DNA from 4 places in the Oceanobacillus alkalisoli genome. Region 2 is predicted to be linked to each of the others. Evidence: riboswitches for the same ligand, from Rfam matches in the RefSeq annotation. Region 2 holds a riboswitch; each other region holds the start of a gene.

Region 1 (8,076 bases), on a different contig from region 2:
AAATGAATCAAGATATGCAACGTGTTGGAATGCATTTATATCGATATCTCCTTCTATCAAGGCCTGATTAGGATCATATGCAGAGGAGAAATTAACAATTTCAATTTCTATTCCTTCTTCCTCCGCTTGTTTTTTTAAATATTCCCACGTCCTAAGTTCGGAATTTCGAATACCGACCTTAACTTTTGATTTTTCTGCTTCTGCACTAGAATTATTTGAACACGCAACTAATAATAGACCAAAGACTAAAAGAATAGGAAAGATCCACTTTTTCATCATCATGCCTCCTGACTAATTTACTGCCTTAATTACATTCTTCTTGCCTTGCGTTCCAATCTATTTCCTATTTCTTGAACTCCCTGGACAATAATCACTAAAATAATAACTGTTACAAGAATTGTGATTGAACTAAAACGCTGGTAGCCATATGTGATTGCTACATCACCTAATCCCCCACCACCAATCGCTCCAGCCATTGCCGTTGCTCCAACTAAACCGATTGTCGCCGTCGTTAAACTTAATATTAAAGAAGAGAAGGCTTCCGGCATTAAAAAGCGATAGATGATTTGAAGTGGTGTCGCCCCCATAGCTTTTGCTGCTTCAATAATCCCTTCATCCACTTCTAATAAAGAATTTTCTACTAATCTTGAAAAATAAGGTCCAATGTGAAGTACAAGCGGAACAATTGCTGCCGTCGTTCCGATTGATGTACCAGCAATCAGCCTTGTAAATGGAATAATAGCCACAAGTAAAATAATAAATGGAATTGAACGAAAAATATTAACAATTGGATTTACAACCGAATAAATCAACCGGTTTTCAAGAATATGACCTTTTCTTGTAACAACTAATAATATTCCTAAGAAAATCCCGATCAATCCTCCGAAAAAGAGTGAGACACTAACCATGTAAAGCGTTTCCCACAAAGCGTTCAATATCAATTCCGCGCTCACTTCCATCTTCAAAAACCTCCTTTACTTTTACGTTTTGCTTCATAATAAATTCAATTGCCCGCTTAATTTCATACTCATCACCAATTAACTCTACAATTAAATTACCAAAAGGAATGCCTTGCAATTCTGTAATATTGCCAAACAAAACATTGATTTCCACAGGATAAACTTTTGCCGTTTTTGAAATGATCGGTTGTCCCGAGTTAATTCCAAAAAATTCAATTTTAAAAATACGACTAAAGTGACTATTTTCTTTCAACAATCGATAGACACTTATGGGAACTTCATCCCGAACAACTGATTTGACGAATTTACGTGTTGTATCCGTCTTCGGATGGGCAAAAATATCATAGACATTTCCTGATTCAATAATTTGGCCATCTTCCATGACAGCAACTCGATTGCAAATTTGTTTAATCACTTCCATCTCATGTGTAATAATTAATATTGTGATTTTATATTCTTCATTTACTTGTTTTAATAAATTTAGTATCGATTTTGTCGTTTCTGGATCTAGTGCCGACGTAGGCTCATCACACAGTAATATAGAAGGATTTGTAACAAGCGCACGAGCGATTCCAACACGCTGCTTTTGCCCGCCTGACAGCTGTTCTGGATAATTTTCAGCCTTCTCTTCTATACCAACAAAACGAAGGATTTCATATACACGATTTTCTACTGCTTTCTTATTATATCCACTTAACAATAAAGGCATTGCTACGTTATGGAAAACAGTCTTAGAATGGACTAGATTAAAATGCTGGAAAATCATCCCGATATCCTTCTTCGCCTCACGTATTTCATGCTGGGATAGGTTTGCTAAATTCCTTCCCTCAACAATCACTTCACCTGATGTCGGATACTCTAATAAGTTAACGGTACGTAAGAGTGTACTTTTACCAGCTCCACTGAAACCTATTACCCCAAATATATCTCCTTTTTTAATCGTTAAATTTATATCTTTTAATGCTTCTACTTTATTCCCATTACTTTCAAACACCTTCGAAGTCTGGTGGAATTCTATCAATATAACCCCTCCTTTTCTTCCTCTGATTTACATTAAAATGCTGGAACGACTGCTTCTCCGTAATTTTCAAGGATGAACCCTCTAACTTTCTCCGTTGTCAACGCATCTATAAGCTTTTGAACCGGTTCACTATCCTTGTTGTCTGGCCTAGACACAAGCACATTCACATATGGTGAGTCGGCTCCTTCAATGATCAATGAATCTTCTAATGGGTTAAAATCAGCTTCAAGCGCATAGTTTGTATTAATTGCTGCAGCTTCCACATCATCCAGTGAATGAACTAAGAGTGGTGGATCGACTGGAACAAATTCTAGATTTTTACTATTCTCTGTTATATCTTCTAGTAAGAAGTCACCTGATTTCGTTTCATCTAATTCAATAATTCCATTATCTGCAAATAATTCGAGTGCCCTTGAGAAATTTGAAGGATTATTCGGTATGGCGATTTGTGCTCCCTCGGATAATTCATCAATTGAATTAATTTCCTTTGAGTAGATGCCAAACGGTTCAATGTGAATCCCTTCCACGACTACTAAATCCAATCCACTATCTTCGTTAACTTGCTCCAAATACGGAGTGTGCTGAAAGAAGTTCACATCCAAATCCCCATCTGCTGTCTGCTGATTTGTTTGAATGCCATCTGTAGTAATCACTATTTCTAAATCGATACCGTCTTCTTCCAAATCTGGTGCAATAAATTCCAATATTTCCGCATGAGGTACAGATGAAGCGCCAATCTTTAACGTAACTTGCTCATTCTCTGTAGTAGCTTCTGTTCCGCAACCTACAACTGCAAATACTACAATCATTATTAGTACTAAAAGAATAGTATTTTTGATCTTCATTTTGTTCACTCCTAACCGCTTTTTAAATGAGAATAATCACTTATTTCCATTCAGGTTCATTATTTAATTCTCTTTTTTTATCTTGTTTCAACTGGAATCCTTGTAGTAAAGACAGCGCACTTTCATACAAAAAGTAAGAAGCCTTAATTAATGATGATTCATCAATTGTAAAAGCAGGGTGATGCCAATCTTCATTTCCATTCGTTCCAAAGAAAACAAAAGCACCAGGAATTTGTTGCTGATAAAAGGCGAAATCTTCTCCCCCCATTGTCGGTTCTGGATCTACCGTGTTTAAGCCTTGTTGTTGTGCAGCTTGGTAGATAGTTTCTATTGTTTCTGTGTCATTTATCACTGGGGGCGGTCCGGGAAACCAATCAATAATAGCCTCTCCCGAATATGCACGGACTGTATTTTCTACAATAGTTTGTACACTTCCTTTAATTTCTTCGCGAATTCTATCATTAAACGTTCGTGTCGTTCCTTCCAAAGTCACCTCACCCGGAATGACGTTCCACGTAGTTCCGCCTGTTATTCTAGTGACGCTGACAACAGCACTTTCTAATGGGGATATATTTCTGCTTACAATGGAATGAAGCGCCGTAACCATCTGTGAAGATGCAAGGATTGGATCTTTACCATTCTGCGGAATGGCGGCATGACTTCCTTTCCCCTTAACTGTAATCCGAAAGCGATCGACAGAGGCCATCACCGGTCCTGCTTTTAAACCAATTGTTCCAACTGGTAACTCAGGCTTATTATGAAGCCCAATAATTGCCTCCACTCCTTCAAGTTGCCCGTCATCAATCACCTGCTCTGCTCCACCACCTATCTCTTCAGCTGGCTGAAAAATGAATCTAATATTTCCTTTCAGCTTATTTTGATTTTTTTTTAATAGATAAGCTGCTCCGATTAATGCGGCGGTGTGGAAATCATGGCCACAAGCATGCATCACACCTTTAACTTTTGAAGCGTAAGATAAGCCCGTCTGTTCCTCAATCGGCAGTGCATCGATATCTGCCCGAAGCGCAATTGTCGGTCCCGGGCTTTTACCTTGTAATTGTGCGAATACTCCGGTTTTTAAGCTTGTTTTCCTCACATGAATCCCAGTATCCTGTAATTGCTTTTGAATAAATTTCGTTGTTTCAAATTCTTGGAGTGATAACTCAGGGTACTGATGTAAATAACGCCTAATTGAAATTAAATATTCCTGTAAATCAGATTGAATCATACAATTATCCCCCTCTAAACATCTAGTCTATAGCATTTACATAAAATATCTTCTCTCACAAAATCCTTTGACTCATCTCTTCTAAAACCGAACCCCTTATAAAGTTGGATCGCTCCATCCATAAACTCAGTTGTATGCAAATACATATTAGATTGCCCAGAAGTTTTGACTTCATTGATGGCAGTTGCTAATAATGCTTTTCCAACACCATAACCTCTAGCACGAGGAAGAACTGCTAATAATCGAATGATTGGTGCTTGAATTTCAAGTTCCGGCTTTCCATATGCCTTTTCCGATGACTTAAATAGTTGCAAGCTACCTATAATTTCCTGATTCCGTTTGGCTACCAATATTTTATCTACATTTGGACTGTCAACGGATGAGACAATTTTCCTTGAATAATCCTTCCATCCTTGCGGCGAATAATAACGCTCATACTGTTGATAACTTTCGCTTAAAACTTGACGAAGAATCTCAGCTTCGTCTATAAACAACTCACTTACTATAATTGGATTGCTTATTAATTTACCCATCGTTACCCCCAATTAATTTATTTAATATATTGTGGATTCAACCTTCTTCGTTAATTGGAATGGACTTAGTAGTTGGAAGGAACGTAGACGTTCTTCTTTTTTCCGCAGCGGAGTGTGTAGAATAAATTCGTCTATTTTGTACGTTTCATGAAGTCGGTTCAATTCACCATTCACAAATTCTTTCGTACCAGCAATAATATCTGCCGCCTTTTCTTCTACTTCAAATGGGCCTTCTGCCTGACTTTTATATGCCTGCACTTGCTCTTTTGATTGAACGGTTAATGTCCTCCCATCATGCAGATGTAAGATATATAATTTATGGTCTTTTGCTAATTCCTCAGCTTCTTGTTGTGTAGGTGCTGCTAAGACTGCTAAAGCGACAATACATTTTCCCTCATTAAAATTATCCTTATAGGTTCGAACTGTTTCTTGAAGCAATTCCTCATCACTATTTAAGAAGCCTGCAAAAACAAAGTTAACCCCTAAATCCGCTGCAAAAGTTGCACTAACGGTACTTCCTCCAAGCAAATAAATTTCTGGCTTCTTTTCTGGCTTTGGTAAAGCCTGAATACCTGCAAGTGGGTGACTATTTTTGATGGAATCGTCAATTAAATCCCTTAAAAAGGTTAAGCGTTCATTAAAGTCATTTCCATTCTTTAAATTTCCATGTTGTAAAGCTCTTGTAGATAATGGTAATCCTCCAGGTGCTTTTCCAATTCCAAGATCTACTCTTCCAGGAGCAAGGCTTGCTAACAGATTAAAGTTCTCCGCAACTTTATATGGACTATAATGTTGTAACATCACTCCACCTGATCCTATTTGGATTGAACTTGTATGTGCCAACAAATGTGAGATTAATACTTCTGGTGATGAACCAGCTACTTGCTCCATATGATGATGCTCTGCCACCCAGAACCGAGAATAGCCCCATGCTTCTGCCTCTTTCACCAATTGAATCGTGTCTTGTAATGCATCGGTGGCCGTCTTTCCTTCAAATACTGGACTTTGATCAAGAATTCCAAGTTGATAGCTCATTAATTTCCCCCATTTTTTGTTACTTTTTAATTAAAAAAAGACAGCTTTCTATTCTAGTAGATTAGAAGGCTGCCTTTAGTTGTCTAATCGGCATATTTATCACTCATTAACGTTCTGTAATAGCTCCACTGAATGATATCTCACTTCATGAAGTTCGCTGTTTTTTACCTTGTGGCTGGTAACGTTTTTTCTCTGTTGTTTCTATTTGGGTAATCTCATCATCATGAACGGTTATAATTAAGTTTCCATATTTTAATTTTTTTAATTCAGTTACGATGTCTGCGATTTTTTTATCATTAACATTTGCCACATAATCCCCCCTTTCCAGAGTATTTTTTAATTTAAAACTAAAAAACCCCTTCTTTTCAAATAAGAAGAGGTTTTAATTATACTTATCACCCTTCTTATCTACCAAGCACATCGGCTTGCTGGAATTGGCACAGTGCTTCAAAAAGTCTGTTGCCGAGGCATCAAAGGGCCAGTCCCTCCACCTCTCTGGATAAGAAAATATTTATTTAATTGTATTCGAATACGTTATAGATCTTTACATAACAAACGATACTCACTATAAAAAGATTACTTTTATTCTGATATTTCCTATAGTAACACTCAGGATTTACAATGTCAAGCATACTTTAAACATAACCGAAATTCGAACTTTATTAGTTATCCGTTGTAAGTTAATGCTACCTATCCTAAGAAACACTAGCACTTATGACAATATATTATGATATAAGTGGTAATTTATTTTCATTAACATGAACAGAAATCTTACACAAAATTTATTCTAGGTTAATGAATTTCATAATACGTATTTAATGCTTCACCATCACCATATGTAGTTGAGTTGGTTCGTTCCCAACTACATACGGTGATGGGAAAGCCGACTTTGGTAATTATGAAATTCATTCAAGTAAGTAAAACCTGAACTTGCCTATAATAATTTCGCCATATTATATTCAACCACAAATTCATCATCTATGAGTAAAGAGTGTCTTTTTGTCCCTTCCATTTCAAATTCAGCCTTCTTATACAGCGATAATCCGGCTTCATTCTTCGTCGCAACGGTTAACTCTAATCGGTGAATATGATGCTGCTTAGCCCAATGGTCCAACTTTTTAAATAATTTCGTTCCAATTCCTTGCTCTCTTTTGCCTTGCAATATGCCGATTACAATATAAACAGAATGCTTATTTCTTCGGGCTTTTCCACCTATGGCGAAAAGATAACCCACTAAATCTTCATCCATTTCCGCTACAAGTATTGTAGAATTTTCACTGGCTTGCATACTTTCAATCATCTCTAATTGGTTATCTGCTTGAATCCTTCTTTCATCAGCTTCCCAAAGCATGTACTTTGCACTATTTCCAACCTCTTTTATAAGATAAGCTAACTTTTCTGCATCTGGTGATTTAACTCCCCTAATGATCAATCGTTTTCTCCCCTTACTCTATTTTGTTGTAATCAATCTTATTACAAAATACAATTTTAATTTTAAAATATTTCCTAAATCCCCCTTGACTTTTACACGGAATCTATGTAGAGTAAAAATTACCAAAATTAAATATGTAATTCTCTTATCTAGAGAGGTGGAGGGACTGGCCCTTTGATACCTCGGCAACAGACTTTTTGAAGCACTGTGCCAATTCCAGTAGCGTTACGCTTGAAGATAAGAAGAGAAACCGAAATTGTAATTAAACCTCTTCTTACTTAAGAAGGGGTTTTTTAATATTTTATTTTAAAAAATAAGGAGGAGAAGTAATGAAACGTACTTTAGAACAAAGGTTGAAAGATGGAACAGTTATTGTCGGAGAAGGATATTTATTTGAATTGGAGCGGAGGGGCTATTTACAAGCAGGGTCATTTGTGCCTGAAGTTGCACTAGAAAACCCAGAAGCACTTAAACAGACCTATAGAGATTTTATGAATGCCGGGTCCGATGTAATCTTAGCATTTACGTATAATGGTCACCGAGAAAAACTTCGCATTATTGGTAAAGAAGATTTATTAGAGCCACTAAACCGGAGTGCCATTCGTTTGGCGAAAGAAGTAGCCAAAGAACATCCAACTGAGGAGGCACTTGTTGCAGGAAATATTTCAAATACAAATATTTTTGACCCAAATGACCCAGCTTCTAAAGAACAAGTGAGAAGTATGTTTGCAGAAATGGTGAAATGGTGTAAGGAAGAAGGCGTTGACTACATTGTTGGTGAAACATTTTATTATCATGAAGAGGCATTAATTGCCTTGGAAGAAATTCAAAAACAAGGTATACCTGCAGTCATTACGCTAGCCTTATTTGGAGAGAATATTCTAAGGGATGGATATACTGCAGATGAATCATGTAAGATTCTTTCTCAGGAAGGTGCATTAGTTGTTGGTCTGAACTGTTTCCGCGGACCGGATACAATGCATTCATACTTAGTGGACATCCGAAAAAATGTAGATGGCTATG
Region 2 (8,076 bases):
TGACAGTAGTTGCAGCTGGAAAGAATGGAAAGGAAAGTGAAGCTGCGAAGATAACGGTGTCAGACACCACACCACCTACAGCTCCAGAAGTTAATGAAGTAACCGACCAATCAACGGAAATTACCGGTAAAGCAGAAGCTAATGCAACGGTCATTGCAAAAGTAGCAGATGAGGAAATTGGCCAGGCGACAGCAAGCGCGAACGGTAATTTTACAATAAAAATCGCTAAACAAGCTGCTGAAACAGAAATCGTCGTCACCGCGACAGATAAAGCAGGAAATGTTAGCGAGGCAAGTAAAGTTGTTGTAAAAGACGTAACTGCTCCAGAAGCGCCTGCAGTTAACCAACTAATAGACCAATCAACGAAAATCACTGGAACAGCAGAAGCAGCATCTGTCGTAGTTGCAACAGCTAACGATCAGCAGATCGGTCGCGTGACTGCTGAATCTGACGGTACATTCGAAATGCCGATTAAAAAACAAGCTGCAGATACGAAAGTTACCGTAACAGCAAAAGATAAAGCTGGTAACGAAAGTAAAGCAGCAACCATTATCGTGAAAAAACAAGTCGAGCGTATCTCTGGATACATGCGCTACGACACAGCAGTGGAAGCAAGTAAACGAGGCTGGGATAAAGCAGAAACGGTCATTATCGCGCGTGGCGATGATTTTGCAGATGCCCTTGCAGGAGTACCGCTAGCTCATAAACTGGATGCACCCATTCTAATGACACCAGGCAACAAACTATGGGATAACAGTCTCACAGAAATCAAACGCCTTGGTGCGAAGAATGCGATCATCCTTGGTGGAGAAGGTGCGGTAAGTAAAACAGTAGCAAATGAATTAACAAAAGCGGGACTGAAAGTAGAACGAATCGATGGTGATTCTCGTTTCGAAACAGCAGCATTGATCGCTAAGAAAATTGCACCAAATGGAACGAAAAAAGTAGTCGTAGCAAATGGCATGGATTTTCCTGATGCACTTTCCGTCGCATCTTATGCAGCAAAAGAAGGTCTGCCAATTCTTTTAACACTAGATGACCGTGTTGCAAAAGCGACCGAGTCCGCAGTGCAATCACTCGGCGTGAAAGAAACGCTTGTCGTTGGCGGAGAATCGGTAGTTTCTAAAAAGGTAGCACAAGCATTGCCGAAAGCCGAGCGTTTAAGCGGTAAGGACCGTTATGAAACGAATATTGCAATTGCAAAACACTTTGGTGTAGACAGCAAGCATATTTATGTCGCAACTGGTCAGAACTATGCTGATGCATTGACTGGCGGAGTACTTGCAGCGAAAGAGAACAGTGCAATTTTACTCGTCCATCATAGCGTCCCGGCATCTGTTACAGCCTATATGAACAAACAAAAATTCCAGAGTCTCTCCATCTTCGGAGGAACCGGAGCAGTTGACGACTCCATCAAAAATGAGTTAACAAAACGATTGAAGTAAGTATAAGGAATCCCCTGTAGAGCAGACAACCTGCTTTACAGGGGATTTTTTTCCCCATTAACTGGTAGGAAAGACCTTTTCTGAAAATTAACTGTTGACAGACACCCTGCTCATTATGTAGAATGATATTTAATTCTTACTAATCACATATGAATTACCTTTATCAAGAGCCGGGGTAGGAATCTGGTCCGTTGACCCCGCGGCAACCATTACGTTTCGTAATAAGGTGCTAATTCCAGCAAGCAGATGCTTGAAAGATGAGGGGTGAAGCTATCAAACAAACTCTTCCTCATCTTGGGAGAGTTTTTTCATTGCCCTAAATCTGATTAAAAAGATAGGAAAAGTAATATATGGTAGTGAGAAGAATGAATTTCATAATTACCAAAGTCGGCTTTTCCATCACCATATGTAGTTGGGAACGAACCAACTCAATTACATATGGTGATGGTGAAGCATTAAATACGTATTATGAAATTCATTAAGAAAGGTAAGAAAACAAAAAAGGAGTGGCTAAAATGAGCAACAAGAAACAAATTCATTTAAACGGTTTCATTCAAAATTCACCATCCCCACATTCTACTGGACTATGGAAACATGAAAAAGATGAAGGACGGAAGCATAATAGTCTAAACTACTGGGCGGAAACAGCGAAAGTATTGGAACGTGGTAAATTTGATGCTGTATTTATCGCGGATGTGTTAGGAACCTATTCCGTTTATGGAAACAGTCATGATGCAGCAATCCGCCATGCGGTTCAGTTGCCTGCCCATGATCCGTTATTAATTATTTCTGCCATGGCACAAGTAACCGAGCATATTGGCTTTGCACCAACCGTTTCCGCTACATATGCCCAGCCCTATGCATTGGCGCGGCAATTGTCTACATTGGATCATTTAACGGAAGGCCGGATTGCATGGAACGTTGTTACTTCCTATTTGGAAAGTGAAGCGATTAACCTTGGCTTGTCTGGGCGTCTGCCGAAGCGTCAGCGGTATGACCGGGCGGATGAATTTTTAGAAGTCGTTTATAAGCTTTGGGAACATAGCTGGGAAGATGACGCGGTAGTGCATGACAGAGCGAAAGATACGTTTGCAGATCCAGAGAAGGTTCATGCCATCAATCATCACGGGGAGTTTTTCAATGTACCGGGAATTCATTTAACGGAACCATCCCCACAGCGTACACCGGTATTATTCCAAGCTGGTGCTTCCCCAAGGGGGCGGGATTTTGCAGCGAAACATGCGGAAGGCGTCTTTACGAAAGGACATTCTCTTGAAGCGCAGAGGAATTACTCCCAAGACTTACGAAAGCGGGTCGTCGAACAAGGAAGAAATGCAGATAGTGTTCGCATCTTCCCAATGGTTCTGCCGATTGTCGGTTCTACAGAAGAAGAAGCTTACGAGAAATACGAGGATTTGAAGAATCATGTCAGTTATGAAGGAACGGCAGCAATGCTTTCCGGTCATACAGGAATTGATTTCTCGAAATATGACCCGGATCAATATATTGAAGATATTGAAACAGAAGCTGTTCAAGGGAATCTGGACATGTATACGAAGGACCCGAATAAAAAGTGGACATTACGAGAAGCAATCCAAAATCATGGCCTCGGCAATGGAACAGCGAAATTCATTGGGACACCAGAGCAAATTGCAGATCGGATCCAAGAATGGGCAACAGAAGGTGATGTCGACGGATTTAACATCGCACAAAGCTATTCCTTGGAAACGTTCCGTGAGTTTGTCGATCATGTCGTACCGGAATTGCAAAAACGCGGCATCTACCGGAAGGAATACACAGGAAAAACATTACGGGAAAACCTGTTTGATACCGATTCCGCTCGTTTACCTGCGAATCATCCGGCAAAAAGAATTTCTACACTAGTAAAATAATAAACGCGAGAAAAAGTTTTAAAATGCTTTATCGGAAGGAGGAAAATCTTGAACAGTGTAACGGTCTATACATGGGTTGGTTTTCTATTGTTTCTTGGGATTATGTTGGCACTCGGCTTACTCGGAACGAAGCAAACAAAAAGCGTCCGCGACTTTGCGATCGGTGGAGGACTTGGCCCGGTTGTGCTCGGCCTTTCTTTTGCTGCCACCTATTTAAGTGCAGCGACGTTTCTAGGTTATCCCGGCTGGTCCTATGATTGGGGGCTGACCAACCTCTGGTTAGTGATCGCCATGATTGGCGGAGGAGCCATCGGGGTCTTGATGGTTGCAAAACGAATCAGGGCACTAAATAAAACGCAGCAGTCCCTTTCCCTGCCGGATTGGTTAGGCGACTATTATAATAGTGATATTTTACGGGTAGGGACAGGCTTGATTTTACTGTTTAATATCTTCTATATCGCCGCCCAGTTTGTAGCAGGTGCAAGGATTTTCGAATATTTACTCGGGTTGGATTATACAGTCGGACTCATTCTCATTACGGCCGTTGTTGTGCTGTATGTTTTCGGCGGAGGGGCATTAGCAGATATTTATACAGATGCGATCCAAGTCATCTTAATGGCGATTGCAGGAATTATCGTATTCATTTCCGGGATTGTGATTTTCTGGAATGACGGGATTACAGCCACTTTCTCCGGAATAGTAGACAATTTAGCTGCGCAAGATGGCAATTTGGTGAAAGTATTTAACCCCGATTCTGCCCATTTTTATTCGATTGGTGCCGTTATCGGTGCGATTACGATTCAGTGGGCGTTTGCCTCAGCTCCGCATCTATTTAACAAAGTATTGGGCTTGAAAAATGAGAAAGATCTAGGGAAAATGATTCTCACCTACGTCATCACGGCTTCTCTCTGTGTCGTTGTTTTATTCGGTGGACTTTATAGTAGAGTTGCGCTCGGACCAGCAGATATCGTTGCCGACTTAGCCTTAATGGAATATGTCACATGGGCATTCCCGGCTATTATTGTCGCATTCTTCGGAGTGGTGATTCTTGCTGCGGCGATGTCCACGACAGATGGATTATTCGTATCGATTTCCACTGTCTTTGCGAATGATATTTTCCTGAAATTCCTCGTAAAACGCGGAATTGTTCAAGTAGATGATGAAAGGGCGGAAAAGATAGCATTACGGATTAGTAGAATAGCAGTACCAGTTGTCGGGCTGCTCGCATTTCTCATTGTTCTCAAACCACCGATGTATATGGGAGACGTCATGTGGATTGGAATTTCCGGGATTGCAGCTGGAACCCTTGGACCAATTTTATATGCGGTGTATGGAAAACGGAAAGCATCACCCCGGGCAGCAGAAGGTTCCATGATTATCGGTTTACTCGCTTATCTGATTTTATACTTTGGCGGAATCATACCAAGCACGATGACGGCCGGTGCAGTCGCCACGGGTATCGGAATCGTTTCTATGATTCTACTCGCTTTCATTATGAAAGATAAGCAGCAAGTCGCTGAAGATTTAGCAAAAGCAGAATGAAGGGAGAAAGATCCATGTTCGTTAATGAAATGCTATCCGTCTGGCTCTACGGTTCACTTATCATCTATGCCATTATCGGCCTTTCTCTGTGGAAATGGTACTTTAAAAAGTAGCGGAGGGGTTATAGAGAATGAAAGATACTTAAGATGTTTTGATAGATAAGTTTAATGATCGTACTGGTGAGTTTCACTGGCGAAATTGAGCAAGGACAATGAAATTTAGATGTTCATAAGATCTCTCAGCCCGAATGAACTGAAATTCGGTGCATTCGGTTGATTAGAGCGCTTCTATTCACTTGAATGAACCGGAATCCGCTTCATTCGGGCGATTAGAGCACCTCTATTCATCCGAAAGAATCGGAATCTGTTTCACTCGAGCAATTAGCGCCCTTCTATTTACTCGAACAAAAAGGAATCTATCTCGCCCGAGCGATTAGAACCCTCTATCATTCGAAAAAAGTCTTAACATCATGTCCATCACTATAATGAACGATTGCTTTCATTAATTCAGCGGAGGATACTTACTGCTTCAGACCGTGAAATTTGAATTATTTAGCTCCGAACGAACAATCAGCTCCGGAAAGATAAGAGACACCAGCCGTTCATAGCAAGCGGATTATCCCCGGAGCGGTTTTACGATGCAGACTTTCCCTTTTTCTATGAGTATATGCATCTCTTTTTTTGCCAACTTTGTTGCTTTCTTAGTAAATTATCGTTCTATCATATATAATAGAAAAAGAGAAAAATTACCAACTAGAATAGAAAGGAGAACAAAATGAACAACAAATCATCAAAGAGAGTTTCATCTATTTTCATGGCACTCGTTCTAGCGCTAAGCATTTTCCTGCCGGTGCAAACCTTTGCCGCAACTGGTGAAGCTCTATCAGAAGACAAGGAAGCAAATGTTTTAAAAGACATTGTAATCGATGACAACGAGGACTATTATGTGACAAAAGGTAACGAAGAATGGTCGAACACTGTTATCAATACAGACGTTCATATCAGTCCGAACTCCATCCTTACAATTAAAAACAACGTAAAAATTAACGGAGACATTTACGTTTACGGCGGATTACGCAGTGAGGGCGGCCTGTTCGTTAACGGTACGCTTCATGCGAGAAATCTAACGGAAGAAATTAATACTCCAATCTATCAAGGTGAAGTACAACTCGAAGGGACAAATGATATCGACGAGCGTGTCATCGGTAAAGAAGCTTACGATGTTCCTCTCGAAGTATTCAATGAAGATTTAACGAACAAATCACGCAGCGTTACTATTGAAGGAAAGACGTTACCATTCTTAGATATCGCTACCCGCGGTGAAGCAGTCGAATCAGATGACCGGGGAGAATTTACGGTTACGATCGACGACATGGTAACAGATCAGGTTGTATTTGAACTTACGAATAACTTCAAGCAAACGATCACAAAAACAGTAGAAGTTACGGATGTCATTCCACCTGAATCACCAGAGGTAGAGCAGGTGACAGATGAAGCAACCGAAATTACGGGAACAGCAGAACCGGGCACGACCGTATCAGCCGTTATTGCTGGTGAGGAAATTGGTGCTGCAACAGTCGAAGAAGATGGCAGTTTCGTAATTGAGATTGAGGCACAGGAGCATGATACAACGATTACACTGACAGCAACAGACAGAGCGGGCAATATTAGCTACCCTGTCATTGTGAAAGTAGTCGACATTACAGCACCAGCAGCACCACAAGTCAACACAATCTCGGAAAAAACGACAACGATTACAGGAACAGCTGAAGCCGAATCTACCGTTATCGCCAATGCAGGAGATAGCCAGCTTGGTAGAATCACTGTTCCGGAATCAGGTGAATTCGAAATTCCAATTGTAAAACAAGCAGCTGGAACAGAAATTACAGTAACAGCAACAGATAAAGCAGGCAATGTAAGTAAAGCAGCTGTTCTTACGGTAAAACCGGAAGCAGAGCGTCTCTATGGCCATACAAGATATGACACGGCAATCGAAGCAAGTAAACAAGGCTGGGATGAGGCAGACACCGTTATTATCGCTCGCGGTGATGACTTTGCCGACGCGTTAGCTGGCGTACCACTAGCACACAAGCTGGACGCGCCAATTTTAATGACACAGCCGAATAAACTTTGGGAAAATACACTCAAAGAAATTAAACGTCTCGGTGCAGAAAATGTCATTATTTTAGGCGGAGAGACAGCAGTTAGTAAAGATGTCTTTGAAGTATTAGCGGAAGAAGGACTGGAAGTCGAGCGTCTGAACGGAGATTCCCGTTTCGAAACAGCAGCATTAATTGCTGACCTCGTCGCGCCAGAGGGAACAAAGGAAGCCGTTGTTGCAAACGGAATGGACTTCCCTGACGCGCTTTCTGTAGCATCTTACGCGGCAAAAGAAGGCTTGCCGATTCTTCTCACATTGGACGACCGCGTTGCTCAAGCTACCGGAGAAGCAGTTGAAAGCTTAGGTGTGGAAGAAACGATTGTTGTTGGAGGCGAAGCAGCAATTTCTGAAGCGGTAGAAAAAGCACTCCCTGACGCAACCCGTCTAAGCGGTAAGGACCGTTATGAGACGAATATTGCCATTGCTGGTCACTTCGGTGTCGACAGCAACCATGTATATGTCGCAACAGGAAATAACTTTGCCGACGCATTAACAGGCGGAGTACTCGCAGCGAAAGAAAACAGCGCGATTCTCCTCGTTCACCACGATGTACCGGCATCTGTCGCGAGCTATATGAACACGAAGAACTTTGAAAGTCTAGCAATCTTCGGTGGGCCAGGTGCAGTGGATGAACCAATTGAAGAGAAGCTGACAGACCTATTGCAATAAGAACAAAGGCGAAAGCGTCTGTTTAGCGACGTACAAACTCATGGAGTGTGAAGTTTGATAGTCAATCGGCGCTGCAGCCGGACGTGGCTAATAGCAGTAAATATAGTTAGCCACCGTATCTTTATTTTAAATTACGAAACATGCTAATGAATTTCATAATACGTATTTAATGCTTCGCCATCACCATATGTAGTTGAGTTGGTTCGTTCCCAACTACATATGGTGATGGTGAAGCTGACTTTGGTAATTATGAAATTCATTCATGCGTTAAAAAATACTCTATGAAGTCGATATGCTAACTTCATAGAGTATTTTTCATGAATATCTAATTTCCATAGAACTGGTAACTATGAAGTGTTAAAATGGTA
Region 3 (8,076 bases), on a different contig from region 2:
TAAAGCGAACATCCTTCTCGCACTTCTCACCTGCAAGCAATGCAAAAACAGCACCACCTTGGCAATGGAATTTTTTTGAAGCGATACTTGAAAGGGCTTGAGTCCGAAGTTCTTCATCTGGAATCATTGCCGCCTTCTCTTCCCACCATTTAAGTTCTTTCTCAACGATAGGGAATAACGTGTTATAAACCTCACGTATTAACCCAGTCGCAGTATTTGGTACGTGCATTCCTTATTCCTCCACATCATTTCATTGTTTTCGCGTCCATTTGTTATACTATCATTATTATCAACATTGCTCTTAAAAAATATAAGGGAATAGGAGTGTTCGTATGATTGATCATTATCAAGGGGTGTATCCAAAGATTCATGATTCCGTCTTCGTAGCAAAAAACGCTGTTATAAATGGAGATGTTACGATCGACGAAGAGTCGAGCATTTGGTTTCATGTCGTCATCCGGGGAGACGTTGCACCGACAAGAATCGGCAAACGTGTCAGCATCCAAGACTTGACTGTTCTCCATCAAAGTCCAGATAATACGCTTATTATTGAAGATGATGTAACGGTTGGCCACCAAGTCACCTTACATTCTGCCATCATTAAAAAAAATGCTTTAATCGGTATGGGAGCAATTATCCTGGACGGAGCAGAAATCGGAGAGAATGCATTTGTAGCGGCGGGAAGTCTAGTTCCACCCGGAAAGAAAGTTCCACCAAACACTTTATATATGGGAAACCCTGCAAAATATGCAAGAGATCTTACAGAAGCAGACTATCAAGAAATGGAACGAGTAAGAAAATCCTACGTGGAGAAAGGTCAATACTATAAAGAACATACGGATTTAGGTGAAAAATAAAGTGATACTAACATGAAGTGAGGTCACTGAATGTTAGTTGAACAGAATCAGGGATTTACGGACTGTTTCATCCCCCACCTTCACATTTTGGACTTTCCTCATGTTTAGAGGTAGGGGGATTACAGAACGTTAATGCGTGATAAATTTTTTTATACAAAAAGAGCTATCCCGATTTAACGGAATAGCTCTTTTTTCACTCCATATAAAAATGGAGTGATTAACTAAAGTTGCTAGTACTAGACAAGTCCGGCGCAAGCGCCTTTGTGCTTTTTATTTTGCACAGACTATTCCTTGCAGTTCCTCTACCTTATCCAGCTTCTCCCACGGGAAAATAATATCGGTTCTGCCAAAGTGCCCGTATGCTGCTGTGTTTTTGTAAATCGGGTTGCGTAAATCAAGCATTTGGATTAAGCCAGCAGGTCGCAGGTCAAAAAGCTTGCGCACAGCTTCCACTAATACTTCTTCCGGATATTCGCTCGTTCCAAACGTATCGATTGTGATGGACACAGGCTCTGCAACCCCAATCGCATAGGCAAGCTGTACTTCACATTTTCCAGCAAGGTCGGCCGCTACGATGTTTTTCGCTACATAACGAGCTGCATACGCACCGGAACGGTCCACCTTTGTCGGGTCCTTCCCGCTGAATGCTCCCCCACCATGGCGTGCGTAACCTCCGTACGTGTCCACAATAATCTTCCGGCCCGTTAATCCGACATCCCCTTGGGGACCGCCTAGCACAAAACGGCCAGATGGATTAATGAAATATTTTGTGTCTTCATCCAGAAGCGCTTCCGGTATAACCGGTTTAATCACATGCTCGCGAATATCAGAATCAATCTGCTCATTTGTAACTTCTTCATGATGCTGCGTAGAAACAACAATTGTATCCACACGAACCGGTCGATTGTATTCATCATATTCAACAGTAACTTGCGTTTTCCCGTCTGGGCGCAAATAATCCAATACCCGATTTTTACGTACATCTGCAAGGCGTCTTGCAAGCTTATGGGAAAGACTGATCGGAAGCGGCATATATTCCTCTGTTTCTTTCGTTGCATAACCGAATACTAATCCCTGATCTCCTGCACCGATTGCTTCCATCTCTTCTTCCATTTTTCCTTCTCGTGCTTCAAGTGCCTTATCAACTCCGCCAGCAATATCGGATGATTGCTCATCAATCGCAGTAATGACCGCACAAGTTTCATAGTCAAATCCATATTTTGCACGAGTATACCCGATATCCTTCACTGTTTGACGAACGATTTGCGGAATGTCGACATACGTTGTTGTTGAGATTTCCCCTGCGACAAGTACCATTCCTGTCGTAACGACTGTCTCACATGCTACACGAGCATCTGGATCTTCTTTTAAAATGTCATCCAATATCGCATCCGATATTTGATCCGACATTTTATCCGGATGCCCTTCTGTTACAGATTCTGAAGTAAATAAACGACGATTTGCAGCCATATGGCTTGTTCTCTCCTTTGTAATATGTAACGGAACCCAATCTTCATTCGTTCCATTATTCAAAGCATGAAAATAAAAATCCCTTCCTGCAATCATGAGGAAAGGATTCAATAGCCTTTCACTCTTATTGTTCAAGGAATATTCCTTGCAACAGATTAGCACCTTTCACAAATTGTGAGGTTGCTGGGCTTCACCGGGTCTGTCCCTCCACCAGCTCTGAATAAGAATTGAAATTATTATAACCTTATTTAAAAAGGATTCGTTACTTAATAATCGATTACTGCAAAATAGCGTATCATATTTCATTATTTTTTACCAGTTTTATTTCCATACCGCTTATTCTTTGTTACAATCAAATAAACAGCAACATATTGCAATCGCTTTCCAACAAAAAGAATAACACACTGTAACAGATACCCGGTATTTCTTTAAAATATTTTTTAATTAGTATGGACTATTCATTTTAATGTGTTATACTAATGTCAGATTTAAGATAAGTGATAAGGAAGTTTGCAGTCTTCCTTCAACAAAACCTTCTAAAAGGCGGGAGAATAAGAATGAAAATGGTGGAGAAATCATTGACAAATCAACTATTGGAAAACGGGAATTTAAAGCGAAACTATTCAGTGGCTCGTCTGGTGGAAAGCGTGTTAGACCGGAATGAAGGTGTTCTAACTTCAACAGGGGCAGTAACTGCAACTACAGGTAAATATACAGGCCGTTCACCAAAAGACAAATTTATTGTAAAAGACGAGATTACGGAAGATACGGTAGATTGGGGTGCTGTGAACCGGCCAATCGATGAAGCTTCCTTCGATAAGTTACACGAAAAGGTAGTTAATTACTTAATGGATAAGGAAGAATTATTCCAGTTCCAAGGCTTTGCCGGAGCCGATGAAAAATATCGATTGCCAATTCAAGTGATTAATGAATTTGCCTGGCACAATCTTTTTGCCCGGCAACTATTTATAACACCTACAGAAGAAGAGCTAGAAACACATCAGGCAGAGTTTACTGTTATTTCCGCTCCGCATTTTAAAGCAGATCCCAAAATAGATGGTACGAATTCCGAGACATTCATCATCATCTCTTTCAAAAAGCGTGTTATATTAATTGGCGGTACAGAGTATGCTGGTGAAATTAAGAAGTCGATCTTCTCTGTCATGAACTACCTGCTGCCACAGCAAGATATTCTATCGATGCACTGCTCAGCAAACGTCGGTCAAGAAGGGGATGTCGCCTTGTTCTTCGGCCTTTCAGGAACTGGAAAAACAACACTTTCCGCTGATCCATACCGCAGGCTGATTGGCGATGATGAGCACGGCTGGAGTCCAAATGGTGTCTTTAATATTGAAGGCGGCTGCTACGCTAAATGTGTGAACCTTTCCGAAGAGAAAGAGCCACAAATTTATAATGCGATTCGTTTCGGTTCTGTCCTTGAGAACGTTGTAATCGATAACGTAACAAGTGAACCGGATTATGATGACACGAGTCTGACAGAGAACACTCGGGCAGCTTATCCGGTGGATAATATTGATAACATCATCACTCCAAGTGTTGCTGGACATCCGAATACAATTATTTTCTTAACAGCTGACGCATCTGGAACATTGCCGCCGATCAGTAAGCTTACGAAAGAACAGGCAATGTATCATTTCTTAAGCGGTTATACAAGTAAGCTTGCAGGAACAGAGCGAGGCGTGACAGAACCGGAAGCAACCTTTTCCGCTTGTTTCGGCTCCCCATTCCTGCCGCTTGCACCAGCGAAGTATGCGGATATGCTTGGCCAAAAAATTGATCAGTATAATTCCAACGTATTCCTCGTAAATACAGGCTGGACTGGTGGTTCATACGGTGTTGGAAATCGGATGAAGCTATCCTATACACGTGCAATGATCCATGCCGCACTAGAAGGTGAATTAAACCATATCGAAACAATAACCGATGCTGTATTCGGCTTACAGATTCCTGTACACGTAGCAGGTGTACCTGATGAAGTACTTATCCCAAAAAATACATGGGAGGACAAAGCAGCTTACGAGCAAGAGGCGAAAGCACTTGCTAAAAAATTCCATGAGAATTTTGCGAAGTTCGAAAACGTGAGTGATGCAATCAAAAAAGCAGGTCCCGTGTATAAAGGGTAACAATGTATCCTCATCCCAAAAGGATAAATATAAAAGTGAAACTTCACTCAGTGGGAATTCTTTACAATCCCACTGCGTGTTAGTCCATGTTTCTTCCCACCTAACCTTCCTCGAAAGACCTGAAGTTTTGATGTGGGAGTTTGGACGGTTACACCAGAATAAATTTCATTAATAGTTACTTTGCTGAACTTCCGATTTTTAATAAAAATCGGATGTTTTTTTATTCTTCTACCCATTGTCTTCTGCACAATTCCACCGCGCAGGCATAGAATGTAGTTGACTACCTACTATCATGCGAAAGGGTCGGACAATATGAAAATAATAATAAAAGGTTTACTTTTGCTCGGCTTCCTGTTTTTCATTACTGCCTGCCAATCAGAAACAGTAAAAATTAATCTTGCTGAGGTTACACGTTCCCTTTTTTACGCACCTCAATATGTAGCACTGGAACAAGGTTTTTTTGAAGAAGAAGGATTGGATGTTGAACTGCAAACGACTTGGGGTGGGGATACGACGATGACTGCTCTTTTATCCGGTGGTGCCGATATTGCCCTAGTCGGGTCGGAAACATCAATCTATGTCTATGCACAAGACTCTCGTGACTATGCCGTAAACTTCGCCCAGCTCACACAAACAGACGGGACGTTCCTTGTTGCAAAAGAAGCTTATCCGGATTTCAGCTGGGATGATATGAAAGGGAAAGAATTTCTTGGCCAGCGTGTTGGTGGTATGCCACAGATGGTTGGAGAATTTGTATTGAAAAAGCATGACATTGATCCGCACAATGATCTCATCTTGGATCAAAGTATTGATTACGCCAATATTCCGAGCGCTTTCCAGTCTGGCAACTATGAATTCGTGCAATTATTCGAACCAACGGCAAGTGTCTTTGAACAAGAAGGCCAAGGACATATTATTACATCATTCGGTGAAGAATCCGGCAAGGTCCCATATACCGTCTTTATGACACAAGAAAGCTTCCTGGAAGAAAATGAAGACACCGTGAAGAAGTTTACTCGAGCAATTTATCGCGCTCAGCAATGGGTGGAAGAAAACGATGCCGAAACGATTGCTGAAGTGATTGCCCCTTATTTTGAAGATACCGACCAAGACATTCTCGCCTCATCGATTGAACGCTATAAAAATCAGGATTCTTTCGCAAATGATCCATATTTAGATGAAGAAGAATGGGAGAATTTAAAAACGATTATGGATGAAGCTGGTGAACTCCCAATTGATGCTCCCCATGAAGAGTTGGTAAATACAGATATTGCAGAAGAAGTGATAAATGAATAGGAGGGATATTTATGACGATTTTAAAACTTGCCGGTATCAGCCATCATTATTTTTCCAAAAATGGTTACACGAAAGCACTGGAAGATATTAGCTTTTCGTTAGAACGAGGAGAATTCATTTCCATCCTTGGACCAAGTGGCTGCGGTAAGTCAACGATCCTCTCCATTATCGCCCGGTTACTTCAGCATACCTCTGGAGATATCTTTATTCACGAGGTTCCAATCAAAGAAAGCAAAGAAGAAATCGGCTATATGCTGCAGCAAGATTATCTATTTCCTTGGAAAACGGTTTTACAGAATGTGTTACTTGGACCAAAAATTCAAAAACGCGAAGACGAAGCGATAGAGGATCGGGCAAATGTTTTGCTTCAAGAGGTTGGACTATCGAACGTAAAAAACCAATACCCGACTGAATTATCCGGGGGCATGAGACAACGTGCTGCACTCGTTCGAACACTGATGAACAATCCAGAAATATTCCTGCTGGATGAACCGTTCTCCTCCCTTGACTTTCAGACAAAATTGAAATTGGAAGATCTTGTTGCAACAATTCTTAATCAATATGAGAAAACAACGATTCTTGTAACCCACGACATTGGAGAAGCGATTGCAATGAGTGACCGAATCATCATGATGGAGGCAAACCCCGGCAGAATCGTAAAAATTTATGATGTGCCAACGGAATTACGGGCAGAATCTCCCATAGTTGCACGAAAGCATGATGCATTTCAACCAATATTCGATACGATTTGGCAAGAGTTAGAGAAAAAAGAAAAATCAGGTGAAGGAATATGAAACCTCTAAAAGATGAACAATTATACGAAGCGTATCAAAAAGGACTGAAAAAAGAGAGAAAAATTGTCTTAACCTGGCAAGTAGGTATTGCCGTTATTTTTTTCCTCTGTTGGGAAATTAGCAGCCGCCTGTACATTATCGATCCGTTATTATTCAGTTCCCCCTCCAAGATTTTTGATTTAATTCTAACACGAATTGCGAACGGCAGTCTATTTGTCCATGTATCGGTTACATTATTTGAAACATTGCTCGGCTTTCTCATCGGGACTATTGGCGGTGTGTTAATCGCCACTTCATTATGGTACTCTAACCGATTTGCAAATATTATGGACCCATATTTAGTCATTTTTAATGCGATGCCGAAAGTTGCTCTTGGACCAATCCTTATTGTTGCCCTTGGTCCCGGGTATTTATCGATTATCGCAATGGGGTTTATTATATCAGTTATTGTCACAACCTTAGTCGTCTACCGGGCATTTCTAGAAGTTGATCGGAATTACACAATGGTACTGCGCAGTTTTGGGGCAAATCAATCACAGATCTTCAAAGAAGCAATTTTCCCCGCGTCACTGCCAGTGATGATTTCTACGCTGAAAGTGAATGTCGGTTTATCCTGGGTGGGTGTTATTGTTGGAGAGTATCTTGTTTCCAAGCAAGGGCTCGGATATTTAATTATTTATGGTTTCCAAGTGTTTGACTTTTCATTAGTAATGGCGAGTCTTGTTATCATCGCGATCCTAGCAGCATTAATGTATAAAGGAGTAGAAAAGCTTGAGGCCTGGCTGATGAAGCATACAAAATAAGACTGGGACATAATTTCTTAGCATGGATATAAATCCGAATTAATCATAATAAAGAGCATCGACACCGCTCCGGGAATATACTTCGCTTTCCGCAGGCGGCTGGTGATCCTCCTCACGGGCAAGCCTGCTACGGGGGCTCACCGATGCCTTTCTTCCTGCAGAAGTCTCCGTATATTCCCGGAGCTGGTTAGCAGTTTTGTTCGGATTTAATTCATATCAGAATCGTTATTTCCCAGCCTAATCTTATTAAAAATTCTTTGTGATATATCCAATCCCATGTTCAATGATCCGGTCCTTCATAATAAAACTGTAGGATGAGTTAAATCTGACATTCTCAGGGATTTCCAGCAATAATACTGGACCATCTGTTTCATAGTAGGTTGGTTGCTCTTTTAATTCATTCACTTCGGCAAAATAAAGATTTTTTATGACATAATCCTTCTTACCATCTACAAAATATTGTCCAATATAATGGAGCTTGGTAACGACTCCACCAGTTTCTTCCATCACTTCTCTTACAGCAGCATCATTTGCGATTTCTCCAGGTTCAACTTTTCCTCCTGGAAATTCCAGTCCTCGTTCTTTATGCTTTGTTAGCAGCCACTTTCCTCGGTGTCTGCAGATGACTAAAACATGCTTCGGATCTTTGGAAAAAGGATGATCTTGAAAGGATAACTGCACCTTATTATTATAAAAATCACTAAATGTAATC
Region 4 (8,076 bases), on a different contig from region 2:
AAGTTCGGAGGTTTTTTCGGATAGTAGCCGGTATGAAGCGTTCGGCTATTCGATTCATCCGCTTTTTGCGATTCATGATAAGTATCATTCTTACAAAGAGCTGTCGAAAGCTGTTTTTACAATTGAAGGGCATGCGAAATACCTGAACGATCTGACCGGTTTATTTGAACGTTTCAGGAATGAGGTAACCGTGATTCAAGCTGCAGACAAAACGCGTTACCATGCAGCTGCAGCAATGGTCAGTAACCTTTATGTCGGACTCGTTGCTTTGGGTGAGAAAATGCTTGTTGACTGTGGTTTTACACCAGACAAAGCGCACCGGGCACTGGCGCCGCTCATTCAAGGAAATACGGAAAATATCCTTTCCTGCGGGACAACGGATGCACTGACCGGACCAATTGAGAGAAATGATCTTGGTACTATTTTAAATCACTTAGAAGTTTTACATCCAGAGGAAAAGGAAGTTTATAAAGCTCTATCAAGGCTGGTGCTAGAAGTAGCCGAGGAGAAGCATAAAGACAGGAACTATAAAAAAATCAAAGGGGTTATCAAAGAATGAAAAATACGGTGACATCACTCCAGCAACAAAAAAATGCAGGTGATAAAATTACGATGCTGACGTGCTACGACTACTCGATGGCAAAGTTAATGGATCAAGCTGAAATTAATATGTTACTCGTCGGAGATTCCCTTGGACAAGTCATGCTTGGATATGAAGATACACTGCCAGTTACGATGGATGATATGATCCACCATACAAAAGCTGTCGCTAGAGGAGCAAGCAAAGCTTTTGTTTTAGCGGATTTACCATTTATGTCGTATCAGATTTCCGTTCATGATGCCGTACAGAATGCTGGCAGATTAATAAAAGAGGGCAGAGCGCATGGGGTGAAATTAGAAGGCGGCACAAAGGTTTGCCCACAGATTAAAGCCATTGTAGAAGCATCTATTCCAGTGTGTGGCCATATCGGTTTAACTCCGCAATCTGTTAATGAATTCGGCGGATTTAAGGTACAAGGGAAAACCGAAGCTGCAGCTAGACAGTTGATGGAGGATGCGAAAGCGGTCGAGATGGCGGGAGCATTTATGATCGTGTTGGAAGGTGTGCCTGCAAAACTGGCGGAAATCGTCTCCAAGGAAATAAATATTCCGACAATCGGGATTGGCGCAGGCCCGGATTGTGATGGACAAGTGCTCGTATATCAAGATATGCTGGCAATATTTTCAGACTTCACCCCAAAGTTTGTCAAACAGTTTGCAAATGTAGGGGAAATCATGCAACAAGCATTCCAGGATTATATAACCGAAGTCAAAGAAGGAGCTTTTCCCGGTGAAGAGCATATTTATACTGTTTCCGATGAGGTCATTGATAAATTATATTAAGGAAGAAAATTAAAGGAGCTATGTATCATGCAAATTGCATCAACCATCAAGGATGTTAAAGATGTGGTGAAAAAGTGGAAAGAAGAAGGCTATACCATTGGCTTCGTACCGACAATGGGATTTTTGCACGAGGGACATGGAAGTCTGATTACTGCTGCAAGGGAAGCGAATGAAAAGGTGATTGTTAGTATTTTTGTCAATCCCATGCAGTTTGGGCCAAATGAGGATTTTGATAGTTATCCCCATGACTTAGACAGGGATAGTAAGATTTGCGAGAACCTAGGAGCGGATCTTATTTTCCATCCGACACCAGAAGAGATGTATCCGGAAGCTTTTTTTACGTATGTTGATATGTCTGTATTGACGGAAGAACTCTGCGGATTAAACCGCGAGGGTCACTTCCGTGGGGTCTGTACAGTCGTGAACAAATTGTTTAATATTACACAGCCGGACCGTGCGTATTTCGGTGAGAAAGATGCGCAGCAACTGGCGATTATCAAGCAAATGGTTAAAGACTTATGCATGAATGTGGAGGTCATCGGTTGTCCGACGGTCCGGGAGGAAGATGGCTTGGCAAAGAGTTCCCGTAATACATATCTTTCTCCTGAAGATAGGGAGGCGGCTTTGATTGTAAGTAATACTATTTCTTTTGGCGCAAACTTGGTAAAAGAGGGAGAAACAGATGCAGAGAAATTGATTGCTGCAATGAAAGCGCATCTCAAAACTGAACCGAAAGCAGAGATTGAATATGTGAAAGTAGTGGATGGTGAAACCTTGCAACCAACTTCAACGATTCAAACCCAAACTTTAGTTGCTGTAGCGGTACATATTGGAAAGACAAGACTAATTGATAATTTCAGTGTTCGGTAAGTAAAAGACCTAAATTGAAAAGAAGGGGCATAGCGTATTATAGATGATTAATCGTTATGTTCCCTTTCAACTAACCTAGTCGTTAATTAGTCGAGCAACTTTCTATTAATAACTAGATAGGTAATGGATAATAGAACCAGCATCGCAACTACAAGAACAGTTGCTTCGTGTGGATAATCAATAAAGCTATGAATCATTACTGAAAAACCTAAAAGCAGAAAGAATAGTCCGCCTGTGATTTTCCCTAATAAAAATTTATTCTTAATGTTTTTTTCATTAAATCCAGCTAATAGCCATGTTTGTTTTTTTACAGCCACCAGGTAAGAAATAAGTAAAAGGGCTATACGAATCATGAATAATCCGTAGTTCATCCTTCAGCCTGCTTGAACAGTGCACTAGTTAGAATACCAAATAGTATCCCTCTTCGCACGCCAACCGAAAATTGCGCACCGCCCCTGGACAGCCTCGCACGCTAACCGAAAATTGCGCACCGCCCCTGGACAGCTTCGCACGCTAACCGAAAATTGCGCACCGTCCCCGGACAGCCTCGCACGCTAACCGAAAATTGCGCACCGCCCCCGGACAGCCTTGCACGCTAACTAAAAATTGCGCACCATCCCTGAATGACGAACTTCTTCCGAGGAAACTCATCAGCTGCTCTAGAAAGCGAGGGGTGTCTGGACTGCGGATCCTAAAACAAAACACTCACGCTGAATGAAAGCAATTACTAATTCTCTTTTTTATTATCAGGTGTTGGGGGTTGAGTTAATAACAATCGAAACCTTTGGTTAAGCTATTATTAATACTAGCTTGATCAAATGACTCTGAGGTGATGATATGTTCCTGTCAGGAAAGATTATATCAGGAGAATTTGACGGCAATGCGAATGAGTTTTCTATACAAAAAATAAAACATCTAACGACACAAACAACGATAAATGAAAAACAGTTAGAAAGGCTTTATCATTATCTGAAAAACCACCAAAAAGATACAGAAGACCACGTCATTACGTTGTATGATCAACTGCCTATCCGATTGAGCCAGGAAGAAATGAACCTACTTGTCGATGACCTTGAGAAAGTGCAGGAAATGTACCTTGACACATTCTGAATGACCGATTATAATAAGAATGATTTTTACAAGAAGAAGGAGCATTACTGAAAAAATGAGACAACAATTCCTAACTTTGAACCAATAATTGAATATGGTCAAAGACTCTGTTTGTGCTGCGGAGTAATTGGGATACGTCTGTCCTTTATTCATAATTTTATATCAAGTTATGGAATAGTTATATACTTTATAATGAACCCTACGGATAATTCGATGCATTGGTGGAAAGGCGGCTTTGTTCTGTCTTTCCTTTTTAGTTTTAGTGGCCCCCATGTATTTAAGATGTATCCCTTACTTTCAACCACAGGCAGCTGCTTGTGATTTTTTATTTTGAACAAACGATTGAAGGAGGAATTTTTTTGCAGATTTTATTATTCTTTTGATGTGAAAAAGTAACTGAAAAACATAGATATACGATACATTAAAATAAAATTAGAGGTAAAAATAATGAGCAAATCAAAAGAAAAAAATTATGAATTTCTATCAGAAGATCCGAATGTCAAAACATTGCCGCTTATGGCAGCGTTGATCATCGGAGCATTTTTCGCGATATTGAATGAGACACTGTTGAATATTGCGCTCACGACGTTAATGGCAGAGTTCGGTATTACGCTACCGACTGTACAGTGGGTCGCAACAGGATTTATGTTAATGATGGGGATTGTTATACCAGTATCTCCATTATTTATGCAATGGTTTACGACAAGGCAGCTTTTCATTGGGACGATGACGGTCTTTACAATTGGTACAACGATAGCGGCAATCGCGCCGACATTTTCCGTCTTGCTTACTGGCCGGTTGATTCAGGCGGTCGGTACTGGAATGTTGATGCCGATTATATTCAACGTCTTTTTACTTGTGTATCCTCCACATAAAAGAGGGAAAATCATGGGAATTGTTGGGTTAGTTATTATGTTTGCACCTGCAATCGGACCAACACTTTCGGGAGTTATCGTTGATTACTTGGGTTGGAGATTTTTATTTATCTCTGTCCTCCCATTTGCTGTATTTTCGATTCTTTTTGCCTTGAAATATTTGGTGAATGTATCGGAAGTGACGAAACCGAAGATCGATTGGCTCTCCATTGTCTTTTCAACGGTAGGTTTTGGTGCAACAATATACGGATTCAGCTCGGTTGGAGAGAGTGAGGCAGGGTTTTTAACACGTGATGTTTTAACTGCAATTATCATTGGGGTGATTGGAATCATTCTCTTTGCCATCAGACAATTTAAGCTGGAAGAACCGTTGATGGACTTGCGCGTGTTCAAATTGCCGATGTTCACGCATGCAGTAATCATGTTCATTATTATTGTGATGACGATGTTTGCCTCAGAACTTATCTTACCGGTGTTCATGCAGGGACCAATGGCTCTTGCACCAGCAATGGCTGGAATGCTGCTGCTCCCGGGAAGTATTTTAAACGGGATTATGAGCCCATTTATGGGCGCTTTATTCGATAAAGTTGGTCCTCGGGTGATGATGATACCTGCGACAATTGTGCTTGCCGGGACGATGTTTATGTTCAGCCGAATGACAGCTGATACGCCGCCTTGGGTAATAATCGTTGGATTTATGCTCATTATGCTTAGCGTATCTGCAACGATGATGCCAGCTGAAACGAATGGATTAAACCAGCTGCCGAAGCGGTTATATCCACACGGTACGGCTGTTATGTCTACGCTGCAGCCATTAAGCGGTGCAATTGGAGTCTCCGTATTTATTAGTATTCTGAACTCCAGACAGGCAAGTTATCTGGCAGGAGTTGCGGACCCAACGTCAGCCCAATCGCTAAGTCAAGCGATGGTTGTTGCGGTAGAACATGTCTACTTTATTATCTTTATCATTACGCTTGTTGCTGTCGTCTTGTCCTTTATTGTTTACCGGGCACGTCCGATTGAGGAAACGAATATTAAATAAAGGTTGACAATTATCTAAAAGCTATGTAGAGTATAGCTAATAACTTAATAAGCAAATTTTCTTATCGAGAGAAGTGGAGGGACTGGCCCTGTGAAGCTTCAGCAACAGACATTTATATGTACTGTGCTAATTCCAGTAGCATTATAAGCTTGAAGATAAGAAGAGTAGACACGATACTAGAATCCTCTTCTTATTTTAAAGAAGGGGATTTTCTTATTTAGTTAAAAAATATAACGAAAAGGGGCAGTATGATGACAACACTTACGAAAGCGCCATTCAGAGCAGATCATGTTGGAAGTTTATTAAGACCAGAACGGATTAAACAAGCAAGGGCAGATTTTCAAAATAACAAGATTTCAGCAGAGGAATTATATGCGATTGAAACGGAGGAAATTACCGGAATTGTTGATAAGCAGATTGAAGTTGGTTTAGAGGTTGTAACGGATGGAGAATTCCGTCGCAGATTCTGGCACACTGATTTCCTTGAGCATTTAAATGGCGTGGAAGGTTATGTTCCTGAGCATGGTTATAAATTTAAAGGGGTAGAAACGGAAAAGTACACGATTCGGAATAATGGAAAAGTGTCATTCAACCCGAACCATCCGTTTATCGAGGACTTTAAAGTGTTTAATCAAATCGTCGATGGGCGTGCAGTCGCAAAACAAACAATTCCGAGCCCGAATCAGTTGTTCCACCCTGGTATGATCGATGAGACGGTTTACTCTGATATTGAAGATTATGCAAAAGATGTTATTCAAGCGTACCGGGATGCGATTCAAGCGTTTTACGATGCGGGAGTCCGCTACTTGCAATTGGATGACGTATATATTGCGGGGCTTTCTTCTCCGGAAAAGGAATTCCCAGAAGAAGGCTACTCGAGAGAACAATACATTGACTTAGCTCTCCGCGTAATTAATGGAGTGTTAGATGAAAAACCGGCGGATTTAACCGTTACAACGCACTTATGCCGTGGGAATTACCAGTCTACATACATGTTCGGTGGTAGTTATGATTTAATCGCACCAACCTTGCTTGCAAAAGAAAAAGTGGACGGATTCTTCCTGGAATATGATGACGAGCGTTCCGGGGATTTCAAAGCACTCGCTCATATCCCTAAAGGTGGGCCGCAAGTGGTGCTTGGCTTGGTTACTTCGAAATCAGGTGAACTTGAAGATAAGGAAGAGCTGAAAGCACGGATTAAGGAAGCAACACAATATATTCCAAAGGAGCAGATTTGTTTAAGTCCCCAATGCGGGTTCTCATCAACCCACCACGGGAATAAATTAACGGAAGAGCAGCAGTGGGAGAAATTACGTTTTATCGTTGAGTTATCCAAGGAAATCTGGGAAGATTAATAAAGGGAATTTGATTTTTCTAATAGAAATATGTATTATAGGAACTATAAATCTTAAATGTCAAGGAGAATGAATGAAAATGAGACTACGATTCCAAACTTTGAACCGGTAACTAAATACGTTCAAAGACTTTGCTTATTTAAGCAGAGTAAATGGGATTAGTCTGTCCTTTTCATTAATCTTCATTTTTATATGTTATTTGTTATCAAGAGGAAGGCGGCTTATTCTGCCTTCTTTTTTTGTGCGTTTTTTACTGAAAGATGGAGTACAGGAGGAAAATTATATGCAAATGTTATTATTCTTTTAATACGAGCTCGCACTAAACTTGAGCTCGTATCGATCCTAGCTATCGATACGAAATAGAACAATTTCGGGAGGTAGCAAAGATGGAAAAAATATGTTTTGAATTAGAAAATATAGCGTTAACTTATTTTGACCAAACGATAGTAGAAATTGAACGTTTAGCAATCCACCAGTTTGATCGGATTGGAATCGTCGGGAAAAATGGTGCAGGAAAGAGTACGTTATTGAAGTTGCTTGCTGGAATGATTCAGCCAGCACGTGGCAAGGTGCATCGTCATGCAGACTTTGCCTATTTTGACCAATTGTCGGAACCGGAGCAAAGTGAAGTTGATTATGAATTGATCGGGAAATTAGCGATTCCGGAGACTTCAATTGATCACTTCAGCGGCGGGGAGCAGACAAGATTGAAGCTGGCACAAATTTTTTCCGATTATCACGAAGGCTTACTGCTGGATGAGCCGACGACACATCTTGATGCAGACGGAACTCAGTTTTTTATTGATGAATTAACGTACTACTATGGTGCCCTTGTGCTTGTAAGTCATGACCGTTATGTGCTTGACAAGCTAGTGAACAAGATTTGGGAAGTGGAGGACGGTCGTGTAAAAGAGTATACAGGAAATTACTCGAACTATACCGCGCAAAAAGAACAGGAAAGAAGTCAGCAAGCGGAAGAACGTGAAAAGTATCTAAAAGAGAAATCACGCCTCTTGAAAGCGGCCGAGGAAAAGATGAAGAAGGCAGAGAAGATAACCGAAGCCAGCAGCCGAACGTCTAAAAAGGAAACAAAAGCAAAGGCGAATCGAATGTTTGAGACGAAATCAAAAGGCACAAGCCAAAAATCCGTCGAGCGAGCAGCAAAAGCACTGGAAAAAAGGGTCGAACAACTGGATGAAATCGAAGCGCCAAAAGAAGAACAAATCATCCGTTTCCACCAAACGAAAGCACTTGAGCTTCATAATAAATTCCCAATCATGGCAGATCGCTTGAAGCTGCAGGCAGGGGGAAAGACATTACTTGAAGAAGCGAGCTTTCAATTCCCGCTTGGTAAGACGATTGCAATCACGGGAAAGAACGGTTCTGGAAAAACAACCTTACTCCGCCATATAATGAACCAAGGCGAGGGGCTGACCATCTC

The links. Region 2 has a riboswitch for S-adenosylmethionine ahead of L3V42_RS03460 (LLM class flavin-dependent oxidoreductase). Riboswitches for the same ligand answer to the same signal wherever they lie in the genome.
Region 1: it holds a riboswitch for S-adenosylmethionine, as region 2 does, so the genes downstream of both, L3V42_RS11095 (DUF2292 domain-containing protein) here and L3V42_RS03460 (LLM class flavin-dependent oxidoreductase) in region 2, are expected to answer to the same signal.
Region 3: it holds a riboswitch for S-adenosylmethionine, as region 2 does, so the genes downstream of both, metK (methionine adenosyltransferase) here and L3V42_RS03460 (LLM class flavin-dependent oxidoreductase) in region 2, are expected to answer to the same signal.
Region 4: it holds a riboswitch for S-adenosylmethionine, as region 2 does, so the genes downstream of both, L3V42_RS08975 (5-methyltetrahydropteroyltriglutamate--homocysteine S-methyltransferase) here and L3V42_RS03460 (LLM class flavin-dependent oxidoreductase) in region 2, are expected to answer to the same signal.

Annotation. Positions count from the first base shown of each region.
Region 1 covers NZ_JAKNRA010000008.1:32,408-40,483, forward strand. The annotation lists gene L3V42_RS11060 (MetQ/NlpA family ABC transporter substrate-binding protein) at 1-276, opposite strand, end outside; gene L3V42_RS11065 (methionine ABC transporter permease) at 309-959, opposite strand; gene L3V42_RS11070 (methionine ABC transporter ATP-binding protein) at 901-1,980, opposite strand; gene L3V42_RS11075 (MetQ/NlpA family ABC transporter substrate-binding protein) at 2,013-2,819, opposite strand; gene L3V42_RS11080 (amidohydrolase) at 2,866-4,053, opposite strand; gene L3V42_RS11085 (GNAT family N-acetyltransferase) at 4,068-4,586, opposite strand; gene L3V42_RS11090 (LLM class flavin-dependent oxidoreductase) at 4,608-5,621, opposite strand; gene L3V42_RS11095 (DUF2292 domain-containing protein) at 5,767-5,931, opposite strand; SAM riboswitch class I at 6,023-6,127, opposite strand; gene L3V42_RS11100 (GNAT family N-acetyltransferase) at 6,556-7,053, opposite strand; SAM riboswitch class I at 7,196-7,297, shown strand; gene L3V42_RS11105 (homocysteine S-methyltransferase family protein) at 7,383-8,076, shown strand, end outside.
Region 2 covers NZ_JAKNRA010000001.1:757,069-765,144, reverse strand. The annotation lists gene L3V42_RS03465 (cell wall-binding repeat-containing protein) at 1-1,445, shown strand, start outside; SAM riboswitch class I at 1,603-1,709, shown strand; gene L3V42_RS03460 (LLM class flavin-dependent oxidoreductase) at 1,961-3,337, shown strand; gene L3V42_RS03455 (sodium:solute symporter family protein) at 3,386-4,879, shown strand; gene L3V42_RS03450 (cell wall-binding repeat-containing protein) at 5,654-7,708, shown strand.
Region 3 covers NZ_JAKNRA010000007.1:146,423-154,498, reverse strand. The annotation lists gene L3V42_RS10850 (DUF2600 family protein) at 1-229, opposite strand, end outside; gene L3V42_RS10845 (gamma carbonic anhydrase) at 333-857, shown strand; gene metK (methionine adenosyltransferase) at 1,128-2,327, opposite strand; SAM riboswitch class I at 2,449-2,554, opposite strand; gene pckA (phosphoenolpyruvate carboxykinase (ATP)) at 2,885-4,471, shown strand; gene L3V42_RS10830 (ABC transporter substrate-binding protein) at 4,784-5,767, shown strand; gene L3V42_RS10825 (ABC transporter ATP-binding protein) at 5,779-6,561, shown strand; gene L3V42_RS10820 (ABC transporter permease) at 6,558-7,364, shown strand; gene ytkD (RNA deprotection pyrophosphohydrolase) at 7,611-8,076, opposite strand, start outside.
Region 4 covers NZ_JAKNRA010000005.1:87,520-95,595, reverse strand. The annotation lists gene L3V42_RS09005 (Rossmann-like and DUF2520 domain-containing protein) at 1-559, shown strand, start outside; gene panB (3-methyl-2-oxobutanoate hydroxymethyltransferase) at 556-1,383, shown strand; gene panC (pantoate--beta-alanine ligase) at 1,411-2,253, shown strand; gene L3V42_RS08990 (DUF3784 domain-containing protein) at 2,340-2,624, opposite strand; gene L3V42_RS08985 (hypothetical protein) at 3,091-3,363, shown strand; gene L3V42_RS08980 (MDR family MFS transporter) at 3,811-5,280, shown strand; SAM riboswitch class I at 5,339-5,442, shown strand; gene L3V42_RS08975 (5-methyltetrahydropteroyltriglutamate--homocysteine S-methyltransferase) at 5,529-6,635, shown strand; gene L3V42_RS08970 (Msr family ABC-F type ribosomal protection protein) at 7,022-8,076, shown strand, end outside.